4 regions of the Streptomyces syringium genome follow, and region 2 is predicted to be linked to each of the others. Evidence: riboswitches for the same ligand, from Rfam matches in the RefSeq annotation. Region 2 holds a riboswitch; each other region holds the start of a gene.

Region 1 (7,725 bases), 1.9 Mb from region 2:
TCTCCACGACCGACGACGCCGGGGGTTTCCCGTGGGCACCGCCAAGGACCGCATTGGTCTCGCACCGCTTCCGAAACAGCCGCCCTGCTTGGTATGCAAGGGCATCAAAGCTGCCCGCAGCAAGGCGCTCCACGCGGGGCAGGTGAGAAGCGCCGCGCGGGAGCGACTGTCATTCCTCATCGCCGCGTGGGGCATTGACGGTGCCCTCCGCGTCGAGCACCCGACGAGACGCGCGCCGGAACCATCAGCGGACGGCGGCGATCTCCCACCCGGCATCATGCGGCTTCCGGAATGCGAGTGCCCGGAGCACCGGGCGGGGCGCGGTCGGCCGGACTCGTCCGTACGGCTGCCCACTCCTCCCGGGCCGGGCGCTTCCCGGGACGGGAGCTGTCGGTAATGGGACGGGCGCGATCTCCCGTTCGCCGGGCGTGGGGTTCCTTGGAGATGTGGTGGTGTCTGCACGGCCAGTTCTCCAGGCCCGTACGGGCCGTCTGGCCGAGCCGTCGGCGGGCGCACGCCCACGCTTCCGCCTGGCTGGCGAAGCCGGGGTTCCTCGATGGGATGCACAAGGCAGCGAGGCGGCCGAGCCTCAACCGCACACCGGATGAGGTGATCGGCCTCCCCCACACCAGCGGGCCGCCCGCCGTGCCGACCCCGACATGCCCACCGCAACCCGCGCCTACTACCTCCCCGCTCTACCTGACGCACGCGGTGCATCTGTCAGGCGAAGAGCCTGCGGCAGTCCACAGATCCCAGATGACTGACGACACGCCGTTCCCGGACGAGCCGCCGAGCAATCGATTCATGATCGGGCTGCTGATCAAGCGCGATCTGCCCGACAGGTCCGGGCCCTCCGAATGGCGCGGCAAGCACCCCAAGGAGCGGACGAAGCTGGTCGCCCGTAAGGGATGGGTGTGTCTCGACTGCGTACGGGAGAACAGCCGCCCGCAGTAGTCACCGCGCCACGCCGCCAAGCCCACGGCAGCGTGAACCGGCCCCGGTCCGCTGCGCGCGGGCCGGGGCCGGTTCATGCCTGTCGACTGCGAATCACCGCAGGTCAGAACGGTCAGGCGTCGTCGCCGGTCGCCACCGACCACGCGATGCCGTCCAGGATGTCGTGTTCGCTCACCACGACCTCCTGGGCGCCGATCCGTTCCATCACCGACTGGAGGACGAGCGCCCCCGCGCCGATGACGTCCACCCGGCCCGGGTGTATGGCCGGGATCGCCGCGCGCTGCTCGTGGGTCGAGGACAGCAGCATGCCGGTGACCTCCTGGACCTGGTCCAGGGAGATCCGTGCGTGATGGATCGCGGAGGAGTCGTACTCCGGCAGGCCCAGCGCGATGGACGCGACCGTGGTGACCGAGCCGGCCAGGCCGACGAGGGTGCGGGCCTCGGTGAGGGGGACGGTCTCCTCTGCCAGGTCCAGGGCCGCCTCGATGTCGGCCTTTATGGCGGAGAGCCGGCGATACGTCGGCGGGTCGGTGACCACGCCGTCGTGGACCAGGTGACGCTCGGTCATCCGGACGCAGCCGACGTCCACGCTGCGCGCCGCGCGGACGTGCTCCTCGCCGACGACGAACTCCGTCGAGCCGCCGCCGATGTCCACCACCAGGTACGGCGTCGGCAGGTCGTCGCGGCCCGTCAGTTCCTTGGTGGCGCCGGTGAAGGAGAACTCGGCCTCCTGGTCACCGCTGATCACCTCGGGCTCGACGCCCAGGATGTCGACCACGCCGCGCACGAAGTCCTCGCGGTTCTCCGCGTCGCGGGAGGCGGACGTCGCCACGAAGCGCAGCCGGCTCGCGCCGAGCTCCTTGATGACCTCGGCGTACTCCCGGCAGGCGGCGAAGGTGCGCTCCAGCGCCTCCGGCGCGAGCCGGCCCGTGCGGTCGACGCCCTGGCCGAGGCGGACGATGGTCATCCGCCGGTCGAGCTCCTTGAGTTCGCCGGTGGCTGGGTCGACGTCCGCGACGAGGAGCCGGATGGAGTTGGTGCCGCAGTCGATGGCCGCGACGCGAGTCATGCGCACTCCTGAAGGGTTGGATCGGCCGCCCGGGCGGCGCGGCCGGGGGTCTGCTGCCGGGCGGGGCTCACGCCTTCGCGTCGGCGTCGCACGTCCCGTCGGTGTCGCACGGGCTGACGCAGGGGCCCTTGGCCCACCACTCGGGGAGCATCGCGATGGCCTCGTCGCCCAGCGGGTTCACACCGGGGCCCGCGGCGAGGGAGTGGCCAACGAGCACGTGCAGGCACTTGACCCGGTCCGGCATGCCGCCGGCGCTCGGGAAGCCCTCCAGCACCTCGATGGCGTCACGGCGGGTGATGTAGTCCTCGTGCGCGGCGCGGTAGGCGGCGGCCAGCTCCGGGTCGGTCGCCAGCCGGGCGGTCATGTCCTTCATGACGCCGTCCGCCTCCAGCGTGCCGATCGCGGAGGCGGCGCGCGGGCAGGTCAGGTAGTACAGCGTCGGGAACGGCGTGCCGTCCTCCAGACGCGGCTGCGTCTCGACGACGTCGGGGTTGCCGCAGGGGCAGCGGTGGGCGATGGCGCGCAGACCGCGCGGCGGGCGGCCCAGCTGCTCCTTGAACGCCGCGATGTCCGCGTCGGTCGGCTCGGTGGGCTCGGTCTTCGGAGGAGGGGTGTCCATGTGTCGCTCGTACTCGCTCGTACTCGGTGTTCTCGAATGGTCGGGGGCAGGCCCGAAAAGGGCCTTACGGGGAGTCCGTGGCGTCCACGCCGTCCCAGAGGTTGCTGTACCAGGGGCGGTTGGCCGCGCCCTGGTCCGTGCGGCGCTTGGCGGGCCCGCTGCCGTCCACCACGCTGTAGCCGGTCTCCCCGGGGCGTACGTAGTGCAGGTGCTCGCGCGCCTGCGCCTCGACGTACGCCGGGTCCTCCAGCCGCGCCTTCTGCTCCTGCAGCTGCTTGACCTGTTCGCGGGCGCGCTCGGACTGGCGCCGCTGGTCGGCGATGTCCGAGCGCTGGGTGACCCACTGGCGCATGGGGTAGGCCAGCGCGACGACCAGGGAGCAGACGACGAGCGCGAGGAGCGCGGCGCGGCCGGTGAGCCGGCTGCGGCGGGGCGGCCGCGCGCGGTAGACCCGGCCGCCACGGGCCGACGGGCCCTGTACGAGCACCGTGCCGAGCGCCTTGAGCCTGGTCGCGGTGGGCAACCGTTCCGCCGCCACGTCGCCTCCCCGTGGTCTCTGAACGAACGTACGTCCTCGGCCACGGTACGGGACCGTGGCCGAGGACGTAGTGAGGCTGCCGTCTGTCCCGGGAGGGTTTTCGGCCGGGAATGTTCAGCTCCCGTTCAGAGCCCTTGAGCCGGGGGTGCCGGCCGGGGTGTCAGCCGGGTGTCAGCCCTTGAAGCGCGGGAAGGCGCTGCGGCCGGCGTAGACCGCGGCGTCGTCGAGGATCTCCTCGATGCGCAGCAGCTGGTTGTACTTGGCGACGCGCTCGGAGCGGGCCGGGGCACCGGTCTTGATCTGGCCGCAGTTGGTGGCGACGGCCAGGTCGGCGATGGTGACGTCCTCGGTCTCGCCGGAGCGGTGGGACATCATGCACTTGAAGCCGTTGCGCTGGGCGAGCTCGACGGCGTCGAGGGTCTCGGTCAGCGAACCGATCTGGTTGACCTTGACCAGCAGGGCGTTGGCGGCGCCCTCCTCGATGCCGCGGCCGAGGCGCTCGGGGTTGGTGACGAACAGGTCGTCACCGACGATCTGCACCTTGTCGCCGAGACGCTCGGTGAGGGTCTTCCAGCCGTCCCAGTCGTCCTCGAACAGCGGGTCCTCGATGGAGACCAGCGGGTACGCGGCGACGAGCTCCGCGTAGTAGTCCGTCATCTCGGCGGCCGAGCGGGACTTGCCCTCGAACTCGTACGAGCCGTCCTTGTAGAACTCGGACGCGGCGACGTCGAGCGCGAGCGCGACGTCCTGGCCGGGGGTGTAACCGGCCTCCTTGATGGCCTCGAGGATGAGGTCGAGGGCCTCGCGGTTGGAGCCGAGGTTCGGGGCGAAGCCGCCCTCGTCGCCAAGGCCGGTGGACAGGCCCTTGCGCTTCAGGACGGCCTTGAGGGTGTGGTAGACCTCGGTGCCCCAGCGCAGCGCCTCGGAGAAGGACTCCGCGCCGATCGGCGCGATCATGAACTCCTGGATGTCCACGTTGGAGTCGGCGTGCGACCCACCGTTGAGGATGTTCATCATCGGAACGGGCAGCAGGTGCGCGTTCGGGCCGCCGAGGTAGCGGAAGAGCGGCAGGTCGGACGCCTCGGAGGCGGCGTGCGCGACGGCGAGGGAGACGCCGAGGATGGCGTTGGCGCCGAGCGAGCCCTTGTTGTCGGTGGCGTCCAGGTCGAACATGGCCTGGTCGATCAGGCGCTGCTCGGTGGCGTCGTAGCCGACGAGCTCCGGGCCGATCTGCTCGATGACGGCGAGGACGGCCTTCTCGACACCCTTGCCGAGGTAGCGGTTCTTGTCACCGTCGCGGAGCTCGATGGCCTCGAAGGCGCCGGTGGAGGCGCCGGACGGCACGGCCGCACGGCCCGTGGAGCCGTCGTCGAGGCCGACCTCGACCTCGACCGTGGGGTTGCCTCGCGAGTCGAGGATCTCGCGAGCTACGACGACGTCGATAGACGGCACGTGCGTCTCCTTCGTGTGTGTCTGAAGTTCTGCCCCCGAGCCTAACGGGCTCCGGGGGTTCCCCCCGCCGGTGGACCACCTGGCGAGCCGAAAAACCGCACAAATGCCGAGATCATCGGACGAATAGCCGATGTGTTCGCCGAGCGGAGAATCCGGACACCGGGGGCCGGGCAGTCGAGTCGTCCCCGGAAACGGCGGAGCCCCGCTCCGGCGCGCCCCGGGGGGAAGGCGCGTCGGAGCGGGGCGGTCCGCTGTGAGCACTGGGGGCGCGGCGCGGTGGCCGGCCCGCCGGATCAGCTGAGGTGCAGCTGCTGGCCCACGAAGATCAGGTCGGCGTTCTCGACGATGTCCTTGTTGAGCTCGTGCAGCTTCTGCCAGCCGCCCTTGACCTTCTTGGCCTCGGCGATCTTGGCGAGGGTGTCGCCGGCCTTGACCTCGTACTCGCCGTCGCCCTTCTTGAAGGACTTCGGGGTGGCCTTCGGGGCCGGGGCCGGGGCGTCGTCCTCGTCGTCGGCCTGGGCCTGCGGGGCGGCCTTCGGGGCGGCCTGCTGCTTCGGGGCCTGGCGCTCGCTGCGGTCCGCGTGCGACTTGGTGGAGGTGCCGCGCGAGGACGAGGAGGAGGAGCCGGAGGTGTCGACGTCGGCCTTCGGGCCGCCGGCGGTCAGGCCACCGGCGCCGGCGCAGCCCCAGGCACCCGGGCCCTGCATGGCGAGCAGCTTCTCGGCGACGGCGATCTGCTGGCTCTTGGTGGCGTGGTCGGCGCGGTCGGCGTAGGCCTGGCCGCCGGCGGCGTTCCAGGACGACTGCGAGAACTGCAGGCCGCCGTAGTAGCCGTTGCCGGTGTTGATGGACCAGTTGCCACCGGACTCGCACTGCGCGACGGCGTCCCAGGTGTCGACGGAGGCGGCGCTGGCGGAGGTCGCGGCCATCAGGGGCGCGGCCACGGCGACACCGGCGACACCGGCGAGCGTGACGATGCGAACGGCCTTGGACGGACGACGGTGCTTGCCCTTGGACATGAGTCGTTTCCTCACCGACGCCTACGAGGTGAGCTGTCGGGTTCGGGCTGTGAGTTGCCCGGCCTGGTGTGCGGTGCACACTCGGCTTCACCCCAAGCCGTCCCGCCCCCGTCGGTCGAATGACCGGCTGGGCCGTTCCGGCGCCTACCTTGGTTCCCCCGCTCCTGCCTACGGCGCTTTCGCGACGACCCCTCCGGCCGCCGGCAGGATTCGGCGTGGCGGCCGTGGTGCTCGCGGTGGCGAGCGGTGACGACGTTAGACACAGCCGGCGTACGGGTTCAAACCCCTGATTCCAGCCACAGTTGCCTCTTGTTACCCACGGGAACACCTTGTTTCCGCAGGTGAGAGACCATGAACAAACTCCGGACGAGCGCCTTCCGACCAGAAGTCAACGAGACCCATGTCTCACTTTCGACTGGAACGGACATTCCCCGCGAAGTCTGCTCTATTTCCCGGCTTTTTTCTTGACCTCAAGCTTCTGACCAGGCTGGATCAGGTCCGGATCGGCCCCTACCACCTTCTTGTTGTCCTCATAGAGGGAGGACCAGCCGCCCTCGACGGCGTGCTGCTCCGCAATGGCTGACAGATTGTCACCGGGGCGCACCGTGTAGTCGCCGGCGCCCGGCTGGTCCGTGCGCGTACCCCCGTCGCGCGAGGCGCGGCCGTCGTCCGAACGCGGCGTCCCGGAGTGCTCCTTGTCCGTGCCGTTCGCGCCGTCCGTGCCGTCCGAGCCGTCGGTGCCGTCGGGCGTCGGCGTGCCGGAGGGGGTGCCGGGTGTGGTCGAGGGGATCTCGGTGGGGTCGTCCGTGGAGGGCTTGCGGTGCTTGCCGCCCTCGGACGATCCGTCCGTGGGGTGCGCGGAGTCGCCGGGCACCGGCTCGGTGGGCTTGCCGGTCGGCTCGTCGGTCCCTGTGGGCGCGGACGGCGAGGGAGAGGAGTCGGGGGACGACGGGGACGAGGGGGACGGCGAGGAGGAGGGTTCGGACGGCTTCTCGGTCTCGGAGGAGTCGGGAGAGGGGGTCGACGGGGTGGAGGGGGTGTTGCGCGTCGGCGCGGGCTTGGCGGGCGCCTCCGGCTCGGGGGTGTGCGTGCTGCCGGGGTTGACCTCCGGCGCCTTGCCGCCCTTCGCGAGCCCCGAGGACACCGCGCAGCTCGGCCAGGCGTCCGGGCCGCGGCTCGCGAGGATCTTCTCGGCCACGGCGATCTGCTGCGAGCGGCTGGCGAGGTCGGGGCGCGGCGCGTAGTCCGTACCGCCGTTCTGCTGCCACATCTCCTGCGTCATCTGCAGTCCGCCGAAGAAGCCGTTGCCGGCGTTGGAGCTCCAGACGCCTCCGCTCTCGCACCGGGCGACCTTGTCCCACGTCTCGGCCTCCGCGGCGTTCGCGCCGGTGGCGGCGAGCAGCGGCATGGCGAGGGACGCGCCCGTCACCCCCGCCGCGACCACGATCGCCGGTACCTGACGGGGTCTGCGGTGTCTACCGTTGCCGGAGCGCATGCGTTGGCCTCTCGTTGGCGGCTCAGTTGATGGTGGTCGAACATAGCGACGGACCACAGGAGTCACAAGCCGGTGTAGCGGAGGTCACGCGAAGGTCACGTGAGTTGACGTATGGTCATCTGATACGCGCAGTGAATTCCACCGGAAGCGTGCGTAGACCACGCATAATCAGCCCGCCGCGCCACCTCAACTCCTCCGGGTCGGCGGCGAGTCGCAGGTCCGGCAGGCGGCGCAGCAGGGTCGCGAGCGCGGCCTGGCCCTCCAGCCGGGCGAGCGGCGCGCCCAGGCAGTAGTGGATGCCGTGCCCGTAGCCGAGGTGCTGATTGTCACGCCGGGACAGGTCGAGGGTGTCCGGCTCGGCGAACCGCTCGGGGTCGCGGTCGGCGGCCGCGAGCACGACGAGCACGGGGTCGCCGGCGGCGATGCGCTGCCCGCCCAGGGTGATCGGCTCGGTCGCGAACCGCCAGGTAGCGAGCTCCACCGGCCCGTCGTAACGCAGCAGTTCCTCCACACCGGTGGCGAGCAGGCTCTCGTCGCCCTCCGCCAGGGCGCGTTGCAGGCGCTCGCGCTCGCCGGGGT
Region 2 (7,725 bases):
ATGTCCCGGTCCGTCGGGCCGCGCCCGCTGGCGACCAGGCAGACCCGCTTCGCACCGCCGGCGACGCCCGCGGCCGCCGCCTTCGAGGCGTCGTCCGGCTTGAGCCAGGTGTACTTGAGGATCTCGGCCTTGGAGCCCAGCCGCTGCGAGCAGTACGAGCAGTCCTCGGGGCAGAGCCCCGACTTGAGGTTGACGAGGTAGTTCAGCTTCACCCGCCGTCCGAACCACCGGCGGCGCACCTTGCCCGCCGCGGCCACCACATCGAGCAGGTCGTCATCGGTGGTCGCCAGTACGGCGAGCGCCTCTTCGCGGGTCGGCAGCTCCCGCCGCAACCCCTTGTCCACCAGCGTGTTCAGCAGGTCCATGGCGCCGATCCTCGCCTACGGCAGCACTCCCGGCCAAGGTAGAGATCGCACAACGGGGGCCGATTCATGTGTGTGTATTGCCACACCCTGACCAGGGCCATCGGCGGCTACGTTCTATGCAAACCCCACAGAACGCGAAGGACGGCCGATGCCCCAGGATCCGTTCGACTGGATCGACGCGGAGCACGAGCGGCGGCTGGCCGCCGGGCTCGTACGGACCCTACGGCCGCGGCCGGCCGACTCGCCGCTCGTCGATCTGGCCGGGAACGACTACCTGGGCCTCACCCGTCACCCCGAGGTCACCGAGGCCGCCGCCGGCGCGGCCCGCCGCTGGGGCGCGGGGGCCACCGGCTCCCGGCTGGTGACCGGCACCACCGCCCTGCACACCCGGCTGGAGGAGAGCCTCGCCGGGTTCTGCGGATTCGAGGCGGCGCTCGTCTTCTCCTCGGGGTACGCCGCGAACCTCGCCGCGGTCACCGCCCTGTGCGGCCCGCCGAACCTGTCCGGTTCGTCCCCTTCGGTCCCGCTCGTCGTCTCCGACGCCGGCAACCACGCCTCGCTCATCGACGGCTGCCGGCTCGCCCGCGCCGAGACGGCCGTCGTCCCGCACGCCGACGCGGAAGCGGTCCGCAAGACGCTGGGGGCGCACGAGGGCCGGGCCCTCGCCGTCACCGACTCCGTCTTCTCCGTGGACGGCGACGCCGCACCGCTGGCCGCGCTCGCCGAGGCCTGCCGGGAGCACGGCGCGGCGCTGCTGGTGGACGACGCGCACGGACTCGGGGTCCTCGGCGAAGGGGGCCGGGGCGCGGTGCACGCGGCGGGCCTGGCGGGGGACGCGGACGTCGTCGCCACGGTCACCCTGTCGAAGTCGCTGGGCAGCCAGGGGGGCGCGGTGCTAGGCCCCGCGCGCGTCATCCGGCATCTCGTCAGCCACGCACGGACGTTCATCTTCGACACCGGGCTCGCCCCGGCGGCGGTGGGCGGCGCGCTCGCGAGCCTTGCGGTGCTGCGCCGCGAACCGGGGCGCGCGGCCCGGGTGCGGCACGTCGCCACCGAGCTGCACCGGAGGCTGACGGCGGCGGGGCTGACGGCGGTACGGCCCGACGCGGCGGTGGTGTCCGTCCGGGCCCCTTCACCGGAGGCCGCCGTGCGATGGGCGGCCGACTGCCGCGCCGCCGGGCTCGCGGTCGGCTGCTTCCGCCCCCCGTCCGTGCCCGACGGCGTCTCGCGGCTGCGGCTGACGGCGCGCGCGGACCTCACGGACCGGCAGATCGAGGAGGCGGCCGGCACGGTCCTGCGGACCGCACCGGCCGCCTGACGCTCAACTCCTGGTGGCGGTGGCCCCATCGGCCGCCCCGGCCCCGCGGCGGCGGCCGAGGCCACCGCCGCGGAGGTCTCCCACGAACGAGGACCACGCGGCGGGCGAGAACGACAGGACGGGTCCGGCCGTGCGCTTGGAGTCCCGTACGGCCAGCAGGTCCGGGCCGAGCGGGGCCGTTTCGACGCAGTTGTTCATTCCGGTGCTGTAGCTGCTGCGCCGCCACCTCGCGGCACGCAGGGCAGAGGGGGAAGGGACATAGCGAGGCATTGCGGGCATGGTGCCTCCTCACACGCCGTCATGGAGCCCGGCGATGTAATCCAACGAGTTCTCATGCGAGAGGGCGCGGGTCCGCAGGGTGGCGAAAGCGGAACCGTACGCCCGGAGGTCTTCTTTCCGCTCCAGATAGAGGCTACTCGTCAAGTGGTCGAGAACCACCACATCCAGATCTGCAATGCGCGGAAATGAGAAAATAACGAAAGGGCCGGTGATGCCGATATGGCTGCCCGCGGAGAACGGCAGCACATGCAGTCGCACGTGCCGCATGTGCCCCGTGGTCACCAGGTGCCGTAACTGCCCCGCCATCACCTCCCGGCCGCCGACCTCATGACGCAGTACCGCCTCGTCGAGCACCGCGCACAACTCCAGTGGACGCTCGCCCCGCAGCACCGACTGGCGGGCCATCCGCACCCGCACCAACTCCTCGACCTGCTCCGGGGGCGGGTCGTTCAGCGCCGCGCGGGTCACCGCGCGCGCGTACTCCGGCGTCTGCAACAGCCCCGGCACCACCGTGGTCTCCAAAGTGCGCAGGTGGGAGGCCTCGGACTCCAGGCTGATGAAATCGAGATAGGCGGGCGGCAGCCGGTCGCGGTAGGCGTACCACCAACCCCGCCGAGCCCCCGCGCCCTCACCCGGATCCGCCGACCCCGCGCCGCACAGCGCCCCCAGCAGCGCACGCAGTTCCGGGTCGGTCACCTGGTAGGCATCCAGCAACAGGGCGACGTCCGAGGGCTTCACGCCACTGCAGCCCGTCTCGATCCGGCTCACCTTCGACTGGTGCCAGCCCACCGCGCACGCCGCCTCCCGGCTGGTCAGCGCGGCCAGTTCACGCTGGCGGCGCAGCTCCGCGCCGAGCTTGCGTCGACGCACCGCGGGTCCGTAGCGCATGGGTATTCCCTTTCGGCCAAGGTGAACACGTCCACATCCATACGTCAGTGTCAATAGACGAGTGCGCCACCCAAATGTGGTCGCTCCCGGCAGAGTTCACCGCTTCGAGCGACAGATATATGCATTTTCCGGTGGATCGCTCACTCTCGGACGCCGACGGTGGCACTCTGTGACGAAGAGCCGTCCGAGACCGCTCCCGACGTCACCGCGTCAGTGCCCTGCGTCACGCGTCGGAGCCCGGCCTCGGTAGGAAAGGGACAGCGCCATGGCGGATCACCAGGAAGCAACCGTAACCCTGCCGAGCGCCCCCGCCTCGGTGTCCGACGCGCGCCGCTATGTCGCGCGTGTACTGGCGGAATGGGGGCTGGCGGACGGCACCGAGGACGCCGACACGGTTCGGCTGATCGTCTCCGAACTCGCCACCAACGCCGTGCAGCACACCCGCGGCCAGTCGCCCACCTTCACCGTGGACGTCCGGCTCGACCGGGAGGAGCAGCTGCGCATCGGCGTCACGGACAGTCACCCCCGCTATCCGAGAAGGCTGCCCGCCGCCGTCCAGCAGGACAACGGCCGCGGCATGGTCATCATCCGCTGTCTGACCGCCGAGCGCGGCGGCAGACTGTCGGTCACCCCGACGGCCGACGGCGGCAAGACGGTCTGGATCTGTCTGCCCTGGACGGTGCCCGTACCCTGACCGCCCCGCGCGGCTGTGGGCCGGGCGGTGGGCCCCGTGGCCTCGAGAAGGCCGAGGGGTCCACCACCCGGCCCAGGGGCTCGCACGGTGATCGCACGGTGCTCGCGGACAAGGCGGGTCGAGCGGCTCGGGCAGGTCACCGGCGGGCAGGCGCGCCCTTACCCGTTCCGGATCGCTGCCGGTGAAGGCGACCGTGTGCCCGGTCGGGGCCGGCGGCCCCCGTCGCGAACGAGGGGCCGCGGCACCACAGTCGTGTCCGCCGTCGGCGGGTGGGAACACACCCTTTGCCGTGTCGGCGCACAGGGAGGCGAGGACGGTGGCGGGGGCGGCCGTCGCGGCACGCCACCGTCGGCGCTTTCAGTTCACGCGGCCGTAGCTGACGCTTCTGGTCCAGATCCGCTCGTGGCGGACGACCGCGCCGGTCTTGGGAGCATGCAGGATCCTGCCGTTCCCGACGTAGATGCCCACGTGATAGACGCCGCCGGCGGAGTGGAAGAACACCAGGTCCCCGCGTTGGCGGGCGGAGCCGGGCACATGGCGGGCGCGGTTGTACTGGGCGGCGGCGGTACGGGGCAGCTTTTTGCCGACCCGCTTGTACGAGTACTGCGTCAGCCCCGAGCAGTCGAAGCTGTACGGTCCCGTCGCGCCCCACTGGTAGGGAGCGCCCTGCTTCGATTCCGCTATCCGCAGGGCGAGGGTGGAGACGTTCGCGGCCTCGGCGTCGGGCGAACCGCCGGGCACCAGCACCGAGGCGCCGACGGCTGCGAGGGTGAGGGCCGAGGCGGCCTTGGCCCTGGAGAACTTCGTTGGTCGTTTGTGCGCGGCCATACGCAACCCTTCGTCTGCCGCCTATGAAGGATGACCTGTCGGGTTCGGGCAGGCGAAGATGCCCGGCCGCCGAGGCGGCTTCACCCCAAGGGACGGCCAGTGGTGCCGGTCGTCCCGCCGTACTCGGGTCCTCCACTCCTGCCGATGCACTCGTGTCGACCAGTCATCCGGGCGGCGGCAGGATTCGGCGTCCGCCCGGACCGCCCCGCCGCGGTGGCGGGGTCTTGTCGTCGCCTGGATCTTGGCGCAGCCGCGGCACGGATTCCGAGAGGATCCGGTGATATGTGAGCCTGGTCACCTCTGGCGTGTTCGGGTGGACACCGGACGGTTTGACGCCCACCGCTCAACCCTGTTGAGCCGTTCACCTGCGGCGAGTTGATCTCCGTGATCGCCTCGTGCGCGCGCGGCTCGGATCGATCACTGCGCGATGTCTACGCAGGGTCCGCTGTCTGCGGGAGATCGCGTTGAGGTGTCGCCCGGCCGGTCGTTCCGGCGCGCGTCCGGGCTCATCAGCCCGGCGTGTTCGGCGGCATGGTGACCCGTGCGGCCCGCCGCTCCCCGTCCAGGACCAGCATCGCCCGCGCGAGTGTTCCGGTGTGCACCTCGCGTTCGCCTCGCTCGTGCATGAGCGTCAACGCCTCGCGCAGCCCCGTCGCCGCGACCACCAGAGCCTGCGCCGCCCGTAGTCCGGCGTACGTGTCATGCGCGCGGGCCGGGTTGATCCGGCCCAGAAGATCCAGTACTTCCAGATACCGGTCCACCAATTCGCCCTCGGCGCGGGTCAGGGCGGGCAGGGGTGGCAGTTGGGGCGGCCACATCGCGGCTCACCTCGCGCCGAGCGGCACGCCCGGGCCCTTGCGGCTGGAGGTGAGCCGGTCGACGAGCCCGTACGCCACCGCGGCCGCGGCGTCGAAGACGGTGTCCCGCTCGATGTCCCGGTCGACCCGCTCCACGCTCTGCCCCGTGTGCCGCACCAGCATCTCCGTCAGCGTGTCCCGCATGCGCGACATCTCCCCCGCCTGGATCTCCAGATCGGAGGGCTGGCCCTGGACCGGTTCGCTGAGGGACGGCTGATGAATGAGGACGCGCGCGTTCGGCAGCGCCAGTCGCTTGCCCGGGGTGCCGGCGGTGAGCAGCACGGCGGCGGACGAGGCGGCCTGGCCCAGGCAGATCGTCTCCACGTCGCAGCCGATGTAGCGCATCGTGTCGTAGATGGCGCACATGGCGGGGAAGGAGCCGCCGGGGGAGTTGATGTAGAGCGAGATGTCCCGCTCGGGCGCCGCGTGTTCGAGGTACATGAGCTGTGCGATCACATCGCCGGCGCAGGTGTCGTCGATCTGCGTGCCCAGAAAGACGATGCGCTCGGACAGCAGCTTGGAGTACGGGTCCATCGTGCGGGCGCCGGTGCTCGTGCGCTCCGTGAACTCGGGCAGGACATAGCGGGCCGTGGGTCGGTGCATGGTGGCACTCCTCGTCCGTAAAAAATGTACAGGACGTACAGATCGTTCGGATGAGCATGGCTCAGCGCGGCTCGGCGCGGCAACGGATCGGACGTGGTTTCGCTCTGGGCGTGAGCGCGGCGGTGCCGGGGTGGTGGGCCCCGGCCCGTCGTTGACTCAACCCTTGTGCGCGGGCATCGGGGCAAGGAAGGATGATCCGCCATGCCCACCAAGTCTCTGCAGATTCCCACCGCGGACGGCCAGGCCGACGCTTTCGCCGCTTTTCCCGACGGTGGCGGGCGGCACCCGGGGGTGCTGCTGTACCCGGACGCCTTCGGCGTGCGGCCCGTGCTGGAGGAGATGGCCCGCGAGCTGGCCGGGCACGGGTACTACGTGCTCGTCCCCAACCTCTACTACCGGCACGGCCCGGCGCCGGTGATCGAACTTCCCGGGCACATCGGGGAAGAGGTCCGGCCGGCGGTCTTCGAGCGGCTGATGCCCTTGGTCAAGGCGCACACCTCCGAGCGTGTCCTGCGCGATGCCGACGCCTACCTCGGATTCCTCACCGCCCAGCCCGAGGTGGGTGCCGGACCGGTCGCCGTGATCGGCTACTGCATGGGCGCCGCCTTGGCGATGCGCACCGCGACGGCCCACCCCGGCCGGGTGGCCGCCGTCGCCGGATTCCACCCCGGCTTCCTGGTCACCGACGCGCCGGACAGCCCGCACCGCGACATCCCCGAGCTCGCCGCCGAGGTCCACCTCGGTCTCGCGGAGAACGACATGACGCCCCAGACCATCGGCGAGCTCCGCCAGGCCCTGGACGCCGCGGGTGTCACGCACACCACCGAGGTCTACCCCGGCACCCTGCACGGTTTCACCATGGCCGACACCGACGCGTTCGACCCCTCCGGGCTGCGGCGCCACTGGGACCGTCTGCTTCCCCTTCTCGACCGCACGCTGGCCGCCGGCTGAGGCGCACGTCTTCGGAGTTCTCGGCTCGCGCGCCGGTCGAAATCCTTGATCGCGACGCCGAGCCGCCGGGCGGGCCGTGACCGGCGAAGCCGCCCCACAGCGCTCCGATAGCATGTTCGAGCTCACGACGATTGCCGTCATCGCCCGTCCTTCACCGGAAAATCATGGTATCCGGCGCGAAGGGTCGCTTTATTTAGCTAACGTCTAACACATCGGCCAAACAATTGATATCTATAGCATCACGGTTTTTCTCGCGAATAAACCGAAGAATTGCGTCCGTCCCGTGGCGCCAACCACGGGTGATCCTGTGGGCCACGGTGGTTGTGGTGGGCCTCGGATTCCTCATCGCGCTGGAGATCGCCGCACGGGGCTACGGCCTGCCGGGGCCGATGACCAACCAGGTGAAAGAGGTGGTGCTCGCCCCCAAATCCGGGCCGCTGCTGTACGCCAGCATGGCGCTGATGATGGTGGTGCTCACCTGGCGGGAGCGGTTCATCGCGGCCGGTGCCGCGGTCGGTATCGACATCGCCTTCTTTTTGGTGCGGTGGGCGGTCGACGCCAAGATGATGTTCGGCAACGGCGCGCTGTGGGTGATTCTGGCCTGCGCCGTCATCGCTGTCACGCGCCGCACCGGCCGTGAGCGTGTCCTGTTGCTGAAGGGCGTCGGGCTGGGCCTGCTGCTGGTGGCCGGCCGCAAGACCGGCGACACCTGGCTGCTCATCACGTCGAAGACCCGCCCGCAGGTGCTCGACCAGTACGTGGCGACCGCCGATCACGCGCTCGGCAACCCGTCGTGGCTGGCAGGCCGGATCGTCGAGGCCACCGGCACGGTCGGTGAGCACGTTCTCGACTACGTCTACATCCAGCTCGCGGTGGCCGCGGTCATCGTCGCGCTGTACCAGCTGCGTCACGTGGCGGCCGAGCGCCGCTTCCCGGGCCATC
Region 3 (7,725 bases), 350 kb from region 2:
CCGTGTTCGTCGAGGACAACGTCCTCTCGCCCGCCGAACTGGAGCCGTTCCTCGCCGACCACCGCGTCACGCTCGTCAACCTGCCCACCCCCTACTGGGCGCAGTGGGCCCGGGACGTCGAGCGGCGCCCCCGGCCCCTGCCCCGGGCGCTGCGCCAGGTGGTGATCGGCAGCGACGCCGGCCGGATCGCCGACCTGGTCCGCTGGTTCGCCGCCGGCGGCCCCCCGGTCATCAGCTCCTACGGGCTGACCGAGACGACGATCACCGCCACCACCTACGAGCCGCACCCCGCGGCACTCGCCGGGCGCCCGGGCGACGAGGTGATCCCCATCGGCGTACCGCTGCCGGGTGCCCGCGCCTACGTCCTGGACGGCGAACTGCGCGAGGCCGCCCCGGACGTGGCCGGCGAGCTGTACATCGGGGGCGGCTGCCTGGCCCGCGGCTACCACGGCCGGCCGGGCCCGACGGCCGAGCGGTTCGTCGCCGACCCCTTCACCACCGAGCACGGCGCGCGCATGTACCGGACCGGGGACCGCGTCCGGCGCGGCGCCGACGGGACGCTCGCGTTCCTCGGCCGCTCCGACGACCAGGTCAAGATCCGCGGGCACCGGGTGGAGCTCAAGGAGGTCGAAGCGGCCGTCGCGGCGCACCCCGCGGTCGAGGAGGTGGTGGCCCGCGCCCTGCGCGACCGGGACGAACCGCAGCTGGCCGCCTACGTCGTGGCCGCCCCCGGCACGACCGTGGAGCCCGACGACATCCGCCGATTCCTCGGTGACAGAGTGCCCGGCTACCTCGTACCGTCCCATGTCGTCGTGCTGGCCGAACTGCCGCGCACCCCCGGCGGCAAGCTCGACCCGCGCGCCCTGCCGGATCCCGCGCGGACAGCGGACCGGCCGCTCGCCACCGCCTCGTCCCGCTAGACCGACGACCCACAGTTAAGGAAAACCCAGGTGTCCGTCTCCACCGCGGAACTCGCCGCGCCCGACCGCCGGCGCCGCCGCGACTTCCGGCTGTTCATGTCCTCCCACATCTGCAATGAACTGGGCAGCAGCATCACCTACGTCGCGCTCCCGCTGATGGCCGTGCTCACCCTGCACGCCTCGCCCTGGGAGGTCGGCCTGCTGGCCGCCGCGGAACAGGCGGCCGCGCTGGTGCTCGGACTGCCCGCCGGGGCATGGGTCGACCGGATGCGCCGCCGCAACGTGATGATCGCCGCGGACGCGGTGCGCGTCGTGCTGTTCACCGCCGTCCCCCTCGCGTATCTGCTGGACCTGCACTCCATGCCCCTGCTCTACACCGTGGCACTGCTGATGGGCTGCGCCCGGCTCTTCGGCGATGTCGCGGACCAGAGCTATCTGCCCACGCTGGTCGGGGACTCCGAGCTGATCAACGGGAACTCCAAGCTGGAGACGGTCCGTTCCGCCGCCGAGCTCGGCGGCCCCGGCATCGCCGGATTCATGGTCCAGGCCTTCGGCGCGGCCGGGACGATAGCCGGCCAGGCCGTCACCTCGCTGGCCTCCGTGATCCTCCTCGGCCGCATCGGCGCCCGCGAGGAGCAGCCCGCCGCCGCCCGCAAGGGCGGGCTGCTCACGGACATCCGCGAGGGCCTGTCCTACGTCCTGGGCCACCGGACCCTGCGGCTCATCGCCCTCAACACCGCGGCGACCAACCTCTTCCTCAGCGCGACCATCACCCTCGAGGTCCTCTTCCTGAGCCGGACCGTCGGACTGCCGGCCGCGGCGGTCGGCTGGGTGCTCGCCGTGTCCACGATCGGTGCGATGCTCGGCGCGCTCGTCGTCGGCCGGCTCTCCAAGGCCATCGGCGCGGCCCGGCTCACCTGGCTGTCCCTGCTCGCCACCGCGCCGTTCGGACTGCTGCTGCCGCTGGCGGAGAAGGACTGGCGGATCGGGCTGTTCATCCTCGGCGCGGTGGTCCAGTCGGCCGGCATCACCCTCTACAACATCTGCCAGGTGACGTACCGCCAGACGGAGTGCCCGCCGCACCTGCTCGGCCGGATGACGGCCACCATGCGCTTCCTGGTCCAGGGCGTCCTCCCGCTGAGCGGTCTGCTGGCGGGTGCCCTCGGCGCGCTCATCGGCGTCCGGGAGACGCTGTGGATCTTCGCGGCCGGACTGGTGCTCGCCCCGCTGGTGCTGCTGTGCTCGCCGCTGCGCACGATGCGTGACTTCGAGCCGACTTCGCTCTCCTCGGAGCCGGTGGAAGCGGCATAAGAGAGCGTGATCGAGCAAGAGTGCGGTCATTTCAGGTCGGGCGTGCCTGGCTGCCCGCCCGTCACGACAGTGGCCCGAACCCGTCGGTCTCCGACGGGTTCGGGCCACCCGTACGTCCGCCCCGGAAAGCCGCGCGCTACCGCTGCGGTGTGAACCTCACCGGCAGGGCGAGCAGCCCGCGCAGCGCCATGCTGGGCCGCCAGGAAAGCGCGGCGGGGTCGACGTCGAAGGCGAGGTCCGGGCAGCGCTCCAGCAGCGCCTTGAGGGCGATGGCCGCCTCCATCCGGGCGAGCGGGGCGCCGATGCAGTGGTGGACACCGTGACCGAAGGCGAGGTGCCCACGGGCCTCGCGGCGGATGTCGAAGCGGTCGGGGTCGGGGAAGTGCCGGGGATCGCGGGCCGCCGCGGCGAGCACGACGATCACCGGTTCCCTGGCGGGGACGGTGGTGCCGCCGATCTCCACCGGCTCGGCGGTGTAGCGGAAGGCGCACCGCTCCACCGGGCAGCCGTAGCGGAGCATCTCCTCGATCGCGCCGTCGAGCAGGGACCAGTCGGCGCGCAGTGCCGCCAGCTGGTCGGGGTGGCGCAGCAGCTCGTGGACGCCGCTGGAGATGAGGTTGACGGTGGTCTCGTGGCCGGCGACGAGCAGGACGAAGGCCATGCCCAGCAGTTCGTCGGGTGAGAGCCGGTCGCCGTCGTCGTCCGTGGCGGTGGTCAGGGCACTGAGGAGATCGTCGCCGGGCGACTGCCGCTTGGCCTCGATGAGCGAGACGAAGTACGCGGTCATCGCCTGGGCCGCGGCACCGGCGGCTTCCGGGCTGCTGGGGAGGACGACCTCGTTGGACCACTCACGGAACGCCGCGCGGTCGCCGACGGGCACCCCGAGCAGCTCACAGATGACCGTCAGCGGCAGTGGCAGCGCGAAGGACTCCACGAGGTCGGCGCGGCCGAGCGGCAGCATCGCGTCCAGGAGTTCGCCGGTCCACCGCGAGATGCGCGGGCGCAGCTCCTCGATGCGGCGCGGGGTGAACTCCTTGGCGACGAACTTGCGCAGGCGCGTGTGGTGCGGCGGGTCGACCTGGAGCATGTTCAGCCCGATCGCGTAGCCGCCGTCGTCCTCCCAGTCCGGCGAGTAGCGGATGTCGTTGCGCAGCCGGGGGTCCGTCAGGGCGGCCCGGGCCTCGTCGTTGCCGACGATCAGCCAGGACTCGCGCCCGTCGGGGGTCCGCACCCGATGGACGGGCCCCCGCTCCCGCAGGCTCGCGTAGAGCGGATGCGGGTCCTTGGCGAAGTCCGTGCCGGCGGGCGTGAGGTCCTCGAGCGTTGGCGTGGACACAAGCGTTCCCTTCGTCGTCTCCGGGGCATGACCGGAGCCCAAGTGGGGATGGGCCCCCAGTTGACGGACCGACCGTAGCACTAAGTGGGGAGCCGTCCACACTTTGGGTCGCGCGAAGGATCCGCCGTCGTCGCCGTCGAACGCGAGGGGTTGCGGTCGCTCATCACCCGTCAGTCCGCCCTGGTCGCGGATAATGCGGAGGCTGCCATTCAGTCGTCGGGCGGGGTGGCCGGCGGAACCGCCGGGTGTGCACCCCGGGCCGTTCTTCCGGTGCTCGACGGGATTCGGCCGCGACCGCCGGTAACTCCCTTGATATCCAGCCGCTTTCAGGCTCCGCCCGACACTGATTTCCGCTGTGCGGGGGCTGTTGACGGAGGTTCGGGCGGGGCGAAATCAGCCGCCGGTTCCTCGAGTCGACGCGAAGTGAACAAGTTCACAGAAGGCCGTTTGGGCTCTGATTTTGAGCGGTCGATGATGCAGGATCTCTGCTCGAACACAAGAACCCGTCACAGAGGCGGGCGACCCGGGCGGACGCCGAGTCCTGCCGCCGTCCGGGTGCAGATTCAGATCAAGGATCGGCAGGAGCGGGAGACCCAAGCACGACGAACCACGATGGCAGTGGTTCTTGGGGTGAAGCCACGTATGTGGCCGGGCAACTTTGTCAGCCCGAACCCGACAGGTCACCTTTCGTAGGCGGATGACGAAGGGCTTTGGCATGTCTGCGTTCCCTGGCATACCCGCACTGCTTTCCCGGGCCGGAACCGCATCGGTTCTGACCGCAGCCACCGTCACCGCGTCGATGCTGATCCCGACACTGGCAACCGACGCACAGGCGGCGACTCCGGGAACGAAGGCGCTGCAGATCGCGGCCTCCAAGAAGGGGTCGCCGTATCAGTACGGCGCCACCGGTCCGAACCGTTTCGACTGCTCGGGCCTGACGCTGTACGCCTTCAAGAAGGCGGGTAAGGCGCTGCCGCGCACCGCGGCTTCGCAGTACAACAAGACCAGGCACCTTTCGGCCGGCTCACGACAGCCGGGCGACCTGGTGTTCTTCCACTCGGGCAGCAACGTCTACCACGTGGGGATCTACGCCGGGAAGAATCAGATCTGGCACTCTCCGAAGCCGGGCAAGTCCGTGCGGCTGGAGAAGATCTGGACGAACAGTGTCTGGTACGGCCGCGTCAAGTAGCCCTTGAGGCTGTTCAAAAGCCCGCCCGGACGCTCTTGTGGGGGCAATGTCCGGGCGGGCTGACGGCTGCGGAGGCACCGCTGCGCGCAGCACGCTACCAGCCGAATCCGAAACGCCCGGGCGCCGTCACCCCATTGGCCGCCCCGGAAGTGCGCCGCGCGTGCGTGCGCAATGGCCCGCCCTGTCTCCCGGGCGGTCGGTGGCCCTTTGACGGTTGCCTTTCGATGGTGTCGCCCATGGTCCGGCTGGCTCAAATGAGTGAATGTCCGGAACTTCTTAAATCGACCGGAGTTACTCAGGTCGCTTCCTTGTGAGGGGCGCTAATCGATCGAAAGGCATGGACGTGCTCAAGAAGGTACTCGCCACGACCGCGATGACGGTTTCCGCGGTCGGCGCCATCACCGCTCCCGCGATGGCGATCGGCAACGACAACGGTGACGTCGCCAATGGCAACGCCGCGAAGACCGGTTACGGCAACACCAAGACCGGCGGCAAGCAGAGCCCGCAGATGAGCCTGATCCAGGGCACGCTCAACAAGCCGTGCCTGGGTATCGGCAAGATCGGTGTCCAGTCCCTCATCGCGCTGCTCAACATCGGTGTCCAGGACATCCCGATCCTCACCTCGCAGCAGCAGCAGCAGTGCACCGACAACTCCACGATCAGCGACGGGGACGACCAGCTGTCGCACATCCTGGACGAGATCCCGATCCTCACGGGCAACGGTTCCGGGAACAGCGCGCACGACGGGCACTGACGGCCCAGAGCCTTGGCGTTCATCCCCCTGTTCCGGATATGCGGGATCCGGAACAGGGGGATTCCCGTGCGCCGACGCAATTGATCACCTCAGTTCACTTCTTGTTGATGTACTGTCAACTCTGCGCTTTTATGGTCCGGGAGACCAGGCCTCGCCGCCGGTCGGTGACGAGGCACCCCCCAAGTCCCCTGGAGTGACCGTGGAACGTCGCACCTTCCTGCGCGCGGCCGTCGTCGGCACCTCGGCCGCCGCCCTCGGCGGCTCACTGTGGAGCGCCGCCTACGCGAGCCCGGCCCAGCCGGGCGCCGGACCCTACGGACCGCTCGGCGCCGCCGACGGCAATGGTCTCCGGCTGCCGAAGGGTTTCAGTGCCCGGATCGTCGCCCGGTCCGGACAGAAGGTCTCCGGCACCTCCTACACCTGGCACAACGCCCCGGACGGCGGCGCCTGTTACGCCGACGGCACCGGCTGGATCTACGTCTCCAACTCGGAGATCAACCCCTCCGGAGGAGCGAGCGCGCTGCGCTTCGATGCCGCCGGAACCGTCGTCGCGGCGTACCGCGTGCTCTCCGGCACCCGCCAGAACTGCGCGGGCGGCAGGACGCCGTGGAACACCTGGCTGTCCTGCGAGGAGGTCGACCGCGGCTACGTCTACGAGACCGACCCGTGGGGCGTGAAGGCGGCGGTGCGGCGCGACGCGATGGGCCGCTTCAAGCACGAAGCGGCCGCCGCCGACCCGGTCCGCAAGGTCGTCTATCTGACCGAGGACGTCACCGACGGTTGCTTCTACCGCTTCACCCCCACCACCTGGGGTGATCTCTCGGCCGGGAAGCTCGAGGTGCTCACCATGGGCTCCGGGACCTCGGGGCCCGTCACCTGGGGGGCCGTCCCCGACCCGTCCGGCGCCCGCACGGCCACCCGCAACCAGGTCGCCGGGGCCAAGCGCTTCAACGGCGGCGAAGGCTGCTACTACGCCGACGACACCTGCTGGTTCACCACCAAGGGCGACAACCGTGTCTGGCAGTACAACGCGGCGGCCGGAACCATCGAACTCGCCTACGACGACTCGCTGGTGAGCGGCAGCGCACCGCTCACCGGAGTGGACAACGTCACCGGCACGTCCTCCGGCGACCTCTTCGTCGCCGAGGACGGCGGCACCATGGAGATCTGCCTCATCACCCCGGACGACATCGTCACCCCCTTCCTGCGGATCGACGGCCAGTCCGGCTCCGAGATCACCGGGCCGGCCTTCTCGCCGGACGGCAGACGGCTGTACTTCTCCAGCCAGCGGGGCACGACGGGAAGCTCCTCCGGCGGCATCACCTACGAGGTGACGGGCCCGTTCCGCGCGTAGCCCGCCGGGTGCGTCGTCCCAGCCGGGACCGACAGCAGCGCCGCGGCTTCCGCGTCGCTCAGGGGGTCAGCCCGTGCTCACGGCACGCCTGGTTCCACCGCTCGGCGGCTTCCTTCGTCCGCAGTCTCGTACGGCGCGCCTCCGCCGCGTGCAGCCGGTGGTACGCCGGGAACATCTGCCGCACCCGCAAGGACAGTTGGAGGTCGGCGGGGATGATCCTGCGCAGCACGTAGAAGGGGGCGGGCGCGGTGAAGTAGCGGGGCTCGGGGTGGTGGGGGTCGTCGGGCTCGGCGGGGTCCTCGTGGAAGAGCGCCGCCGTGCACCCCCGCGCGTACACCGCGGGCAGCACCGCACGGTGCGCGGCGGCCACCACCGGCAGCAGCGGTGCGGGCGGGCCGGGGAAGGCCACGACCAGCCCCGGGTGCTCGGGCGATTCCCGCTGGGAGGCCCGGTCGAACCACGCCAGATAGCCGACCAGCGCCCGGGCCACCGCGCGCGGCGCCGTGTGCCCGGCCACGCGCAGCTCCGCGTAGTGCATGACGCCGGCCCGCAACGCCCCCCGGACGAAGGGGCAGATGGCATTCGAGGGGCCCGAGCGTCCGATGGAGTCACCGATGTAGTCGCGCAGATAGGGGCGGAAGACCGCGCCGAGCTCGGTACCGCCGTCGCCGTCGTCACCCTCGTCGTCACCGTCACCGTCGCGGAAGACGACGGGAGCGGGCCGGATCAGCTCGCCGCGCCGCACCGCGCCGGGGTCGGGGGCGAAGGACTCCGCGGCCGGTGGCTCGGGGTCCGGCTCAGGGGACACGGGCACCATCCTCCTCGGCCTCCTCGGAGGCTCCCCCCACCGCGGGGGAATCG
Region 4 (7,725 bases), 2.4 Mb from region 2:
ACCACGGCCCAGATCACGCCGAACGTCATCAAGACGTACCCGACCGACCCGGAGCTCGCCCGCATCACCGGCGCCCGCGAGCCCAGTGGTGTCCCGGTCGTCATCACGCCCCCGGCCCCGGCCCAGCCGCAGGGCACCGGCAAGTCGTCGAGCTCGCGCGGCAGCCGCGGGGGCCGCGGCCGCACCCGCACGGACGCCTCCGGCTCCGGCACGGGCGGCTCGGGCAACAGCGGCAGCCGCCCGTTCCGCGGCTTCGGCAACGGCACGGAGGGCTCCCGCCGCTCCGGCACCCGCCCGGGCAACGCGGTCGGCCGCGGCCGTCGCAGCGGCGGCGGTGGCGGCGGCACAGGCGGCGGCGGCCGTCGTCCGTCCGCGGCGTGACGCGTACGGAGTGACCTGACGGTCTTCAACGCCGGACGGGCTGGTTGTGGCTGAGCTCAGCCACAACCAGCCCGTCCGGCGTTTGAGGACGCGCCCGCAGGGCGCTCACCGCCGCAGGCGGCAGACGGCCCGCAGCCGAAATCCGCCGGACAGATCTCAGGGCTCACCCACCAACGGCGCAGTACCAGTCGCCCGCGCGAGCGTCACGCGCGAGGCTGAGGGGATACGCGCGGGACGGCCGGTCAGGAGAGAACACGGTGGGGAAGCGAGGCGAGCCCGGGTCGGCTTCGACACGCGACCCGGCACGTGAACCCGTACGCGGCCGGGCAGACGATCCGGCCCGTGATCCGGCCCGCGATCCGGCATCGAACCCCCCGTGGAACCCGCCACCGCGGAACGGCGGGGAGTCCCACTGGACCGCCATCCGCCGCGCGGCGAAATGGCTCCCGGCCCTGCTGATCGTCGGCGGCGCCGCCTTCGACTACTTCACCCCTCCCCGCTTCACCTACGCCCCCTTCTTCTGCTCCGCCCCCCTCGTCGCGGCGGCCCTGCTGTCCCTGCGCGCCACCGCGACGACCGCCGTGGCGGCCGTGGGCGCGGCCATCACCCTCGCGGTCTACCACCGCGTACAGGACACGGCCGAGTCCACGACCGAGGTCGTCACCGTCACGGCCGTCTCCCTCCTCGCCCTCGGCCTGAACCGCATCGTGCGCCACGGCGACCAGCAGCTCGCCTCCGCGCGCGGCATCGCCGAGGCCGCCCAGCGCGCGGTCCTGCCGACGCCGCCCGCCCGCATCGCCGGGATGCGCGTCGCCGCGCGCTATGTGGCGGCCCAGGCCGACGCCCGGATCGGCGGCGACCTCTACGCCGTCCAGGACACCCCGCACGGCGTGCGCGTCATCGTCGGTGACGTACGCGGCAAGGGCCTGGGCGCGGTGGAGGCCGTCGCGGTGGTGATCGGAGCCTTCCGGGAGGCCGCCGAGCAGGAACGCACGCTCGAAGCGCTCGCGGCACGGCTGGAGCACGCGTTGCGGCGGGAGGGCAGACGGCGCGCCAACCTGGACCAGTCCGAGGGCTTCACCACCGCCGTCCTGGCGGAGGTGCCGCCCGGGGCGAACACGCTGCGCCTGGTGAACCGCGGCCACCCGCCCCCGCTGCTGCTGCACATCGACGGGCGGGTGGACGAGACGTACCCGGAGGTGCCGGCGCTGCCGCTCGGCATGGGGGACCTGGGCGGGTGGCCGGACCGGGCGGAGGAGCGGGAGTTCCCGGCGGGTTCGACGCTGCTGCTGTTCACCGACGGGGTGACCGAGGCGCGGGACGCGGACGGCGTCTTCTACGTCCCGCAGGAGCGGCTGCGCGGCAGACAGTTCCGGAGCCCCGACGCGCTCCTCGACCTGCTCGCCGCGGACGTGGCCCGCCACTCGGGCGGTCACACGGCCGACGACATGGCCCTTCTGGCGATCCGGCGCGGTGACGGCTTCCACCATCCCGTGGCCGCCGCGCGCGGCACCCTCACCGCGACCGTGACGTCCACGCGGACGCATACTTCCCCGCACGGATCTGCTGCCGTTTCTCCCCCCGCTTCCCCCGCTGCTTCTCCCGACGACGGTAAATGATCTTGAATCGGCACGTGCCGCGGATGTCGGCTGACGAGGGATCAACTCCGTGGTGTTCCGGTAGCGCGCAGTAACTCGCCTGCCGGGAAACCCGCGTGTCCTGTGAAGTAGGCCCCGAAAGCCGGTGGGTTCGGGCGTTCGGCTTGGAATCCGCCAGCCATGTCTATTAACGTTCGATAACGCAGCGCGGTCGTCACAGCCGCCGCAAGAGGCGGCACCGTGCGCCTTCGCCGAATCCCGCGGGCACAGCACCATCTGCACCACCAGCGACAACCGGGAACCGGGGAACCACCAAACTTGGGGTGAATCGGGCCGTACTCCGGCCCGTAGGAGACCTTCCTGCTCCGAACCCGTCAGCTAACCCGGTAGGCGAGAAGGAAGGAAAGGAGTCGCCCTCGTGGCGTCCAACAAGCCTGCCCCCGGCGATGGTTCCTACGAGTCGTACGGGCCCTACGGGTCGTACGAGCAGCCGGAGCCGACCGAGCTGTACGGAGCCGGGGCCTACGCGCCGGAGCCTTCGATCGTGCCCGCGTACATGACTCCTCTGACGCCCGAGCCCGTCGTCGCCGCCCCGTCCACCGTGACCCCCGTGGCCGCCGCCGAGCCGGCCGGGGAGCCCGGGGAGGTGTGGAACCCCACCGCGGAGTCCGTCGCCCCGGTCCGCGGCAGACACCGCGTCGTCAAGCAGCGCGGCGGCACGATGGCCCGCAGTGGCGCGGTCCTCGGTGTCGGCGTGATCGCGGCGGTCGGCGCGGGCGGCATGGCGACCGCCCAGGACCGCCCGGCGACGCCGATATCCGTGCCCGACGTGGCGCAGAACATCCCCGGCTTCGGTGCGCTGCTGGCGGATGACGACGACAAGAAGAAGGACTCCGCTTCCGGCTCCGCCGCGGCGCAGGCTCCCGGTGCCGATCAGCCGCTGACCCAGGCGGGACTGTCCGCCGAGGAGGCGGCCCGGGGCACGTCCGACGCCGGCGAGGCGCTGCGCGCCCGCATCCTCCAGCAGGCCGAGCACCAGCAGAACCTCGGTGACGAGGAGGCCCGCGAGGCCGAGGCGAAGAAGGCCGCCGAGGCCCACCGGAAGGCGGCGGCCGAGAAGGCGGAGCAGGCTGCCGCCGAGAAGGAGAAGGCGGAAGCCGAGGCGGCGGCCGAGAAGAAGAAGGCGGAAGCGGAAAAGGCGGCCGAGAAGGCCGCCGAGAAGTCTTCGAACGAATCTTCCGACGAAAATGCGAGCGAATCCGGGAGTGGCGGGTCGGAGCCCTCGGGCGGGGGCGGCGGCCACAGCTCGGGCTCGTACTCCCTCCCCGTCGGCTCATACACGCTGACCGCGGGCTTCGGCCAGGCCGGCGACATGTGGTCCGCGAACCACACCGGCGCGGACTTCGCCGCCCCGACCGGTACCCCGGTCAAGGCGGTCGGCGGCGGCACGATCACCAGTGCGGGGTGGGCGGGCGCGTACGGCTACCGCGTCGTGCTGACGCTGAACGACGGCACCCAGATCTGGTACTGCCACCTCTCCTCGATGGTGGTCACCTCCGGCCAGGTCTCGGCGGGCGACGTGATCGGCCGGGTCGGTGCGACCGGCAACGTCACGGGCCCCCACCTGCACCTGGAGACCCGGCCGGGCGGCGGCTCGCCGGTCGACCCGCTGTCGTGGCTGCGCGGCCGAGGCCTGGAGCCGTAACGAGGCCTGCAGCCGTAAGGGGCGTGGGGCTGCTTGTCGGGGGCGCGGGGCAGTTTCGTAAGGGGTACGGGCGGGAAACGGCTCCTACGAACGTAGAGGCCCTACGCCCACTGCCCGTCCCGCACGACGTCGATAATCGGTCCCGATAACCACACCTTTGCCACGAATGCTTCAGGTTCAGGTGGGAACTCGGGGTGTGTGACGGATGCGACGATCACCACCTCAGTGCCTGCCCGCCTCGACCGGCTGCCCTGGTCCCGGTGGCACTGGACGGTGGTGATCGGCCTCGGCACCGTCTGGATCCTGGACGGGCTGGAGGTCACGGTCGTCGGCAATATCGCCGGGCGTCTGTCCGAGAAGGACAGCGGCCTGTCCATCACCTCGGGGCAGGTCACGGGCCTGGCGGCGGCGCTGTACGTCGCGGGCGCCTGCGTCGGGGCGCTCTTCTTCGGCCGGCTGACCGACCTCTTCGGCCGTAAAAAGCTTTTCATGATCACGCTCGCCGTCTATCTGGCGGCGACCGCGATGACCGCGTTCTCCTTCTCCACGTGGTGGTTCTTCCTCTTCCGCTTCCTGACGGGCTTCGGCATCGGCGGCGAGTACGCGGCCATCAACTCCGCCATCGACGAGCTGATCCCCGCCACCTACCGCGGCCGCGTGGACCTGATCATCAACGGCAGTTTCTGGCTCGGTGCGATCGGCGGATCGCTGCTGTCCATCCTGATGCTGGACACGAACATCTTCCCGGCCGACCTCGGCTGGCGGATCACCTTCGGCTTCGGCGTCGTCCTGGGGCTGGCCATCCTGCTCGTACGGCGCCATGTGCCGGAAAGCCCACGCTGGCTCTTCATCCATGGACGCGGCGAAGAGGCAGAAGTGCTGGTGGCCTCCATCGAGCAACGCATCGAGATGGAGAAAGGCGAGGTGCTGCCGCCACCCACGCGGCAGATCACGATCCACCAGCGCAAGAGCATCGGATTCGGCACCATCGCCCGCACGGTCTTCTCCCAGTACCGGCGCCGGGCGATTCTCGGCCTCGCGCTCTTCATCGGCCAGGCCTTTCTCTACAACGCGATCACCTTCGGCTTCGGGGCCATTCTCACCACCTTCTATGACGTGTCCACGTCCCGCACCGGCTACTTCTTCGCGGTGATAGCGGTCGGCAACTTCCTCGGCCCGCTGTTCCTCGGCAGGCTTTTCGACACCATCGGCCGCCGCATCATGATCTCGTCGACTTATTTGCTGTCCGGTGTGCTCCTCTTCGGCACGGCCGCGCTCTTCGACGGCGGGCATCTGAGCGCCAATACCCTCACCGCCTGCTGGGCCGTCGTCCTCTTCTTCGCCTCGGCGGGCGCGAGCAGCGCCTATCTCACGGTCTCGGAGGTCTTCCCGATGGAGACCCGGGCCATGGCGATCGCCTTCTTCTACGCCCTGGGCACGGCGGCGGGCGGCATCAGCGGCCCGCTGCTGTTCGCCTCACTGACCGCGAGCGGCGTCGTCGGCGACACGGTCCTGGCCTTCCAGATCGGCGCGGCGCTGATGTGCCTGGCCGGGCTGGTGGCAGCGTTCCTGGCCGTCCCGGCCGAGGGCCGCTCGCTGGAGGACATCGCGGAGCCGTTGTCGACGGCGAAGAAGCCGTCGACGCCGGGCCCGCCCGACCCGCCCACCCCGGAGGCGGGGGCGGTGACGGCCGAGGCTTGAAAGGATCGGTGCGAGGGCGTTGCGGCCCCGGAATCGGAACCGGACGGAATACGAACTTCTGCCCGGCTGTTGTGTGTCCCCATGGCTGACATTCACAAGAAGATCGGCAACCTTTCTGTCCACCCGCTCGCCCTCGGCGGCAATGTCTTCGGGTGGACGGCCGACGAGGCGGAGTCCTTCGCCGTCCTCGACGCGTACGCGGCGGCGGGCGGCAATTTCATCGACACCGCGGACATCTACTCCGTGTGGGCACCGGGAAACGAGGGCGGCGAATCCGAGACCGTCATCGGCAATTGGTTCGCCTCCCGCGGCAACCGCGCCGACATCGTCCTTGCCACCAAGGTCGGCGGCGGCCAACCCGAGAAGCGCGGGCTGTCCGCGAACGCCATCAAGTCGGGCGTCGAGGAATCGCTGCGGCGGCTGCGCACCGACTACATCGACCTCTACTACACGCACTTCGACGACCCGTCGGTGCCGGTGGAGGAGTTCATCACGGCCCTCGACGCCCTGGTGAAGGAGGGCAAGGTCCGCGAGATCGCCGCCTCCAACATCACCGCGGACCGGCTGGCCGAGGCCCTCGCCTTCTCCGACGCGTCGGGCCTCGCCAAGTACGCCGCGATCCAGCCCTACTACAACCTGGTCTCGCGCGACACCTACGAGGGCGACCTGGCCGACGTCGCCGCCCGCCACGGCCTCGCGGCCGTCCCGTACTTCGCTTTGGCCTCGGGCTTCCTCACCGGCAAGTACCGTCCGGGCCGGTCCGTGGACAGCGCACGGGCGGAGGGCGCCGGCAAGCACCTGGAGTCCGAGCGCGGCCGCCGCGTCCTCGCGGCCCTGGACGAGGTGGCCACGGCCCACGACGCCGAGGTCGCCACGGTGGCCCTGGCGTGGCTGAACGCCCAGCCGACGGTGGCGTCCCCGCTGGCGAGCGCGCGCACGGTGGAGCAGCTGCCGGCGCTGCTGGCGGTGGCGGACGTGACGCTGACGGAGGCGGAGCTGAAGCGTCTGACGGAGGCGTCGGCGTAGGGGGAACGGTTACGGGCCGGGGCGGCCGGCCCGTAACCGTGGGTCGTCGGTCAGCCCTTGCGCTCGACGGCCCAGGAGGCGAGGGCGACCCCACCGGCGACGGCGAAGACGGACGGCCAGGCGCCGACCTTCTTGGCGAGCGGATGGGATCCGGCGAACGCGGCGACGTACAGCCCGCTCAGCGCGGCAGCCTTGCCGGCGCCGGACGACTGCGCCCACTGCCGCGCGGCCACGGCCCCGGCGGCGGCCAGCGCCACCCCGCCGAGCGGCCGCTGCTTGGTCCAGCGGGCAACGCCATAACCACCCACAAGCCCGCTCGCGGCTACAACAGACGTCGGAATCCGACCCATAAGGCACCTCCTGGCTAAGGAAAAGCTCGGTCTCACGAGGCTAACCCCGCGTAGATTCGTTACTTGAGGGAGGCTTCGACCCGAGGAGCGCACAGGTGATCTGGTACGGGCCTAATGTCCTGAGATTGGCTGATGCGCTGGTCGAGGCGTACGCCGAGGTCTTCACGGCACCACCGTGGAACGAGGACGAGGAATCCGTTCGTCACTTCCGCACCCGCCTCACCACTGATGCCCAGCGACTCGGCTTCCGAGCGGCGGTCTCCCAGTCATCGGAAGGCATCGAGGGCTTCGCCACGGGCTGGCTCACGCAGCCGCCGTTCCCGACGGCGCGGGCGTACGGCAAGGTCACGGCTCAGCTGGGCCCGGAGCGCGTCACCGACCTCCTGATGGGCGCCCTGGAGGTCGACGAACTGGCCGTCCGCCGCCGCTCCCGGGCCAACGGCCTGGGCCGCCGCCTCCTCACCGAACTCACCACGGACGCCCCCGCCGCCCGCTCCTGGCTCCTCACCGCCCGCAAGGCCACGGCCACCATGGCGACCTACCACCGCCTGGGCTGGCACGAACTACGCCCACTGCCGGGCAAGGAGAACGACATAGCGGTCTTCCTGGCCCCCACCCACCCAGGCGCCACCGCCGGCGGCCAACGCCCTCACCCGAGCCGCCCCATCCGTATGGCTCCGACGAAGTCGGCCCAGGCGCGGTGAGGGAAGGCGAGCGTGGCGCGGGTGGGGTCTTTGGAGTCGCGGACGGCGGTGTGGCGCGCGCGGAAGGCGGCTTCGACGCACTTCGTCGCAATCGGATTGATCGCGGACCTTCTCCGCTGGCTCAGCGCCCATGACGGCGACCCCAACTACGCCCTCGACCTGGCGCATGTGCGCTTCGAAGCAGAAGCCGGAGCCGCCGGGTGAGGGGCTCGCATCCTTCGCCTCAGCCTGCGGCAATGGCGGAGTACGTCCAGACGTCG

Evidence for each region. A riboswitch is a leader RNA that binds a small molecule or an ion and turns the genes downstream of it on or off. The one in region 2 is predicted to bind cyclic di-AMP.
Region 1: it holds a riboswitch for cyclic di-AMP, as region 2 does, so the genes downstream of both, JO379_RS13790 (LysM peptidoglycan-binding domain-containing protein) here and JO379_RS05290 (C40 family peptidase) in region 2, are expected to answer to the same signal.
Region 3: it holds a riboswitch for cyclic di-AMP, as region 2 does, so the genes downstream of both, JO379_RS03945 (C40 family peptidase) here and JO379_RS05290 (C40 family peptidase) in region 2, are expected to answer to the same signal.
Region 4: it holds a riboswitch for cyclic di-AMP, as region 2 does, so the genes downstream of both, JO379_RS16075 (M23 family metallopeptidase) here and JO379_RS05290 (C40 family peptidase) in region 2, are expected to answer to the same signal.

The regions. Positions count from the first base shown of each region.
Region 1 is NZ_JAGIOH010000001.1:3,121,331-3,129,055, forward strand. Features, by position in the region: gene JO379_RS13765 (hypothetical protein) at 757-954, shown strand; gene JO379_RS13770 (Ppx/GppA phosphatase family protein) at 1,067-2,023, opposite strand; gene JO379_RS13775 (DUF501 domain-containing protein) at 2,091-2,642, opposite strand; gene JO379_RS13780 (FtsB family cell division protein) at 2,707-3,180, opposite strand; gene eno (phosphopyruvate hydratase) at 3,352-4,632, opposite strand; gene JO379_RS13790 (LysM peptidoglycan-binding domain-containing protein) at 4,926-5,651, opposite strand; cyclic di-AMP (ydaO/yuaA leader) riboswitch at 5,655-5,837, opposite strand; gene JO379_RS13795 (transglycosylase family protein) at 6,097-7,095, opposite strand; gene JO379_RS13800 (cytochrome P450 family protein) at 7,262-7,725, opposite strand, start outside.
Region 2 is NZ_JAGIOH010000001.1:1,203,670-1,211,394, reverse strand. Features, by position in the region: gene bioB (biotin synthase BioB) at 1-365, opposite strand, end outside; gene JO379_RS05310 (8-amino-7-oxononanoate synthase) at 514-1,683, shown strand; gene JO379_RS05305 (DUF397 domain-containing protein) at 1,687-1,962, opposite strand; gene JO379_RS05300 (helix-turn-helix domain-containing protein) at 1,972-2,850, opposite strand; gene JO379_RS05295 (ATP-binding protein) at 3,116-3,544, shown strand; gene JO379_RS05290 (C40 family peptidase) at 3,902-4,372, opposite strand; cyclic di-AMP (ydaO/yuaA leader) riboswitch at 4,377-4,562, opposite strand; gene JO379_RS05285 (hypothetical protein) at 4,882-5,190, opposite strand; gene JO379_RS05280 (ATP-dependent Clp protease proteolytic subunit) at 5,197-5,832, opposite strand; gene JO379_RS05275 (dienelactone hydrolase family protein) at 6,034-6,783, shown strand; gene JO379_RS05270 (phosphatase PAP2 family protein) at 7,053-7,725, shown strand, end outside.
Region 3 is NZ_JAGIOH010000001.1:853,909-861,633, reverse strand. Features, by position in the region: gene JO379_RS03960 (amino acid adenylation domain-containing protein) at 1-920, shown strand, start outside; gene JO379_RS03955 (MFS transporter) at 951-2,231, shown strand; gene JO379_RS03950 (cytochrome P450 family protein) at 2,368-3,567, opposite strand; cyclic di-AMP (ydaO/yuaA leader) riboswitch at 4,114-4,278, shown strand; gene JO379_RS03945 (C40 family peptidase) at 4,283-4,756, shown strand; gene JO379_RS03940 (rodlin) at 5,100-5,510, shown strand; gene JO379_RS03935 (alkaline phosphatase PhoX) at 5,710-6,864, shown strand; gene JO379_RS03930 (DUF6875 domain-containing protein) at 6,923-7,672, opposite strand; gene JO379_RS03925 (MFS transporter) at 7,662-7,725, opposite strand, start outside.
Region 4 is NZ_JAGIOH010000001.1:3,647,637-3,655,361, reverse strand. Features, by position in the region: gene JO379_RS16085 (DEAD/DEAH box helicase) at 1-381, shown strand, start outside; gene JO379_RS16080 (PP2C family protein-serine/threonine phosphatase) at 639-2,000, shown strand; cyclic di-AMP (ydaO/yuaA leader) riboswitch at 2,221-2,386, shown strand; gene JO379_RS16075 (M23 family metallopeptidase) at 2,398-3,684, shown strand; gene JO379_RS16070 (MFS transporter) at 3,883-5,385, shown strand; gene JO379_RS16065 (aldo/keto reductase) at 5,467-6,411, shown strand; gene JO379_RS16060 (hypothetical protein) at 6,462-6,761, opposite strand; gene JO379_RS16055 (N-acetyltransferase) at 6,887-7,465, shown strand; gene JO379_RS33935 (DUF397 domain-containing protein) at 7,411-7,557, opposite strand; gene JO379_RS33930 (hypothetical protein) at 7,487-7,669, shown strand; gene JO379_RS16045 (DEAD/DEAH box helicase) at 7,689-7,725, opposite strand, start outside.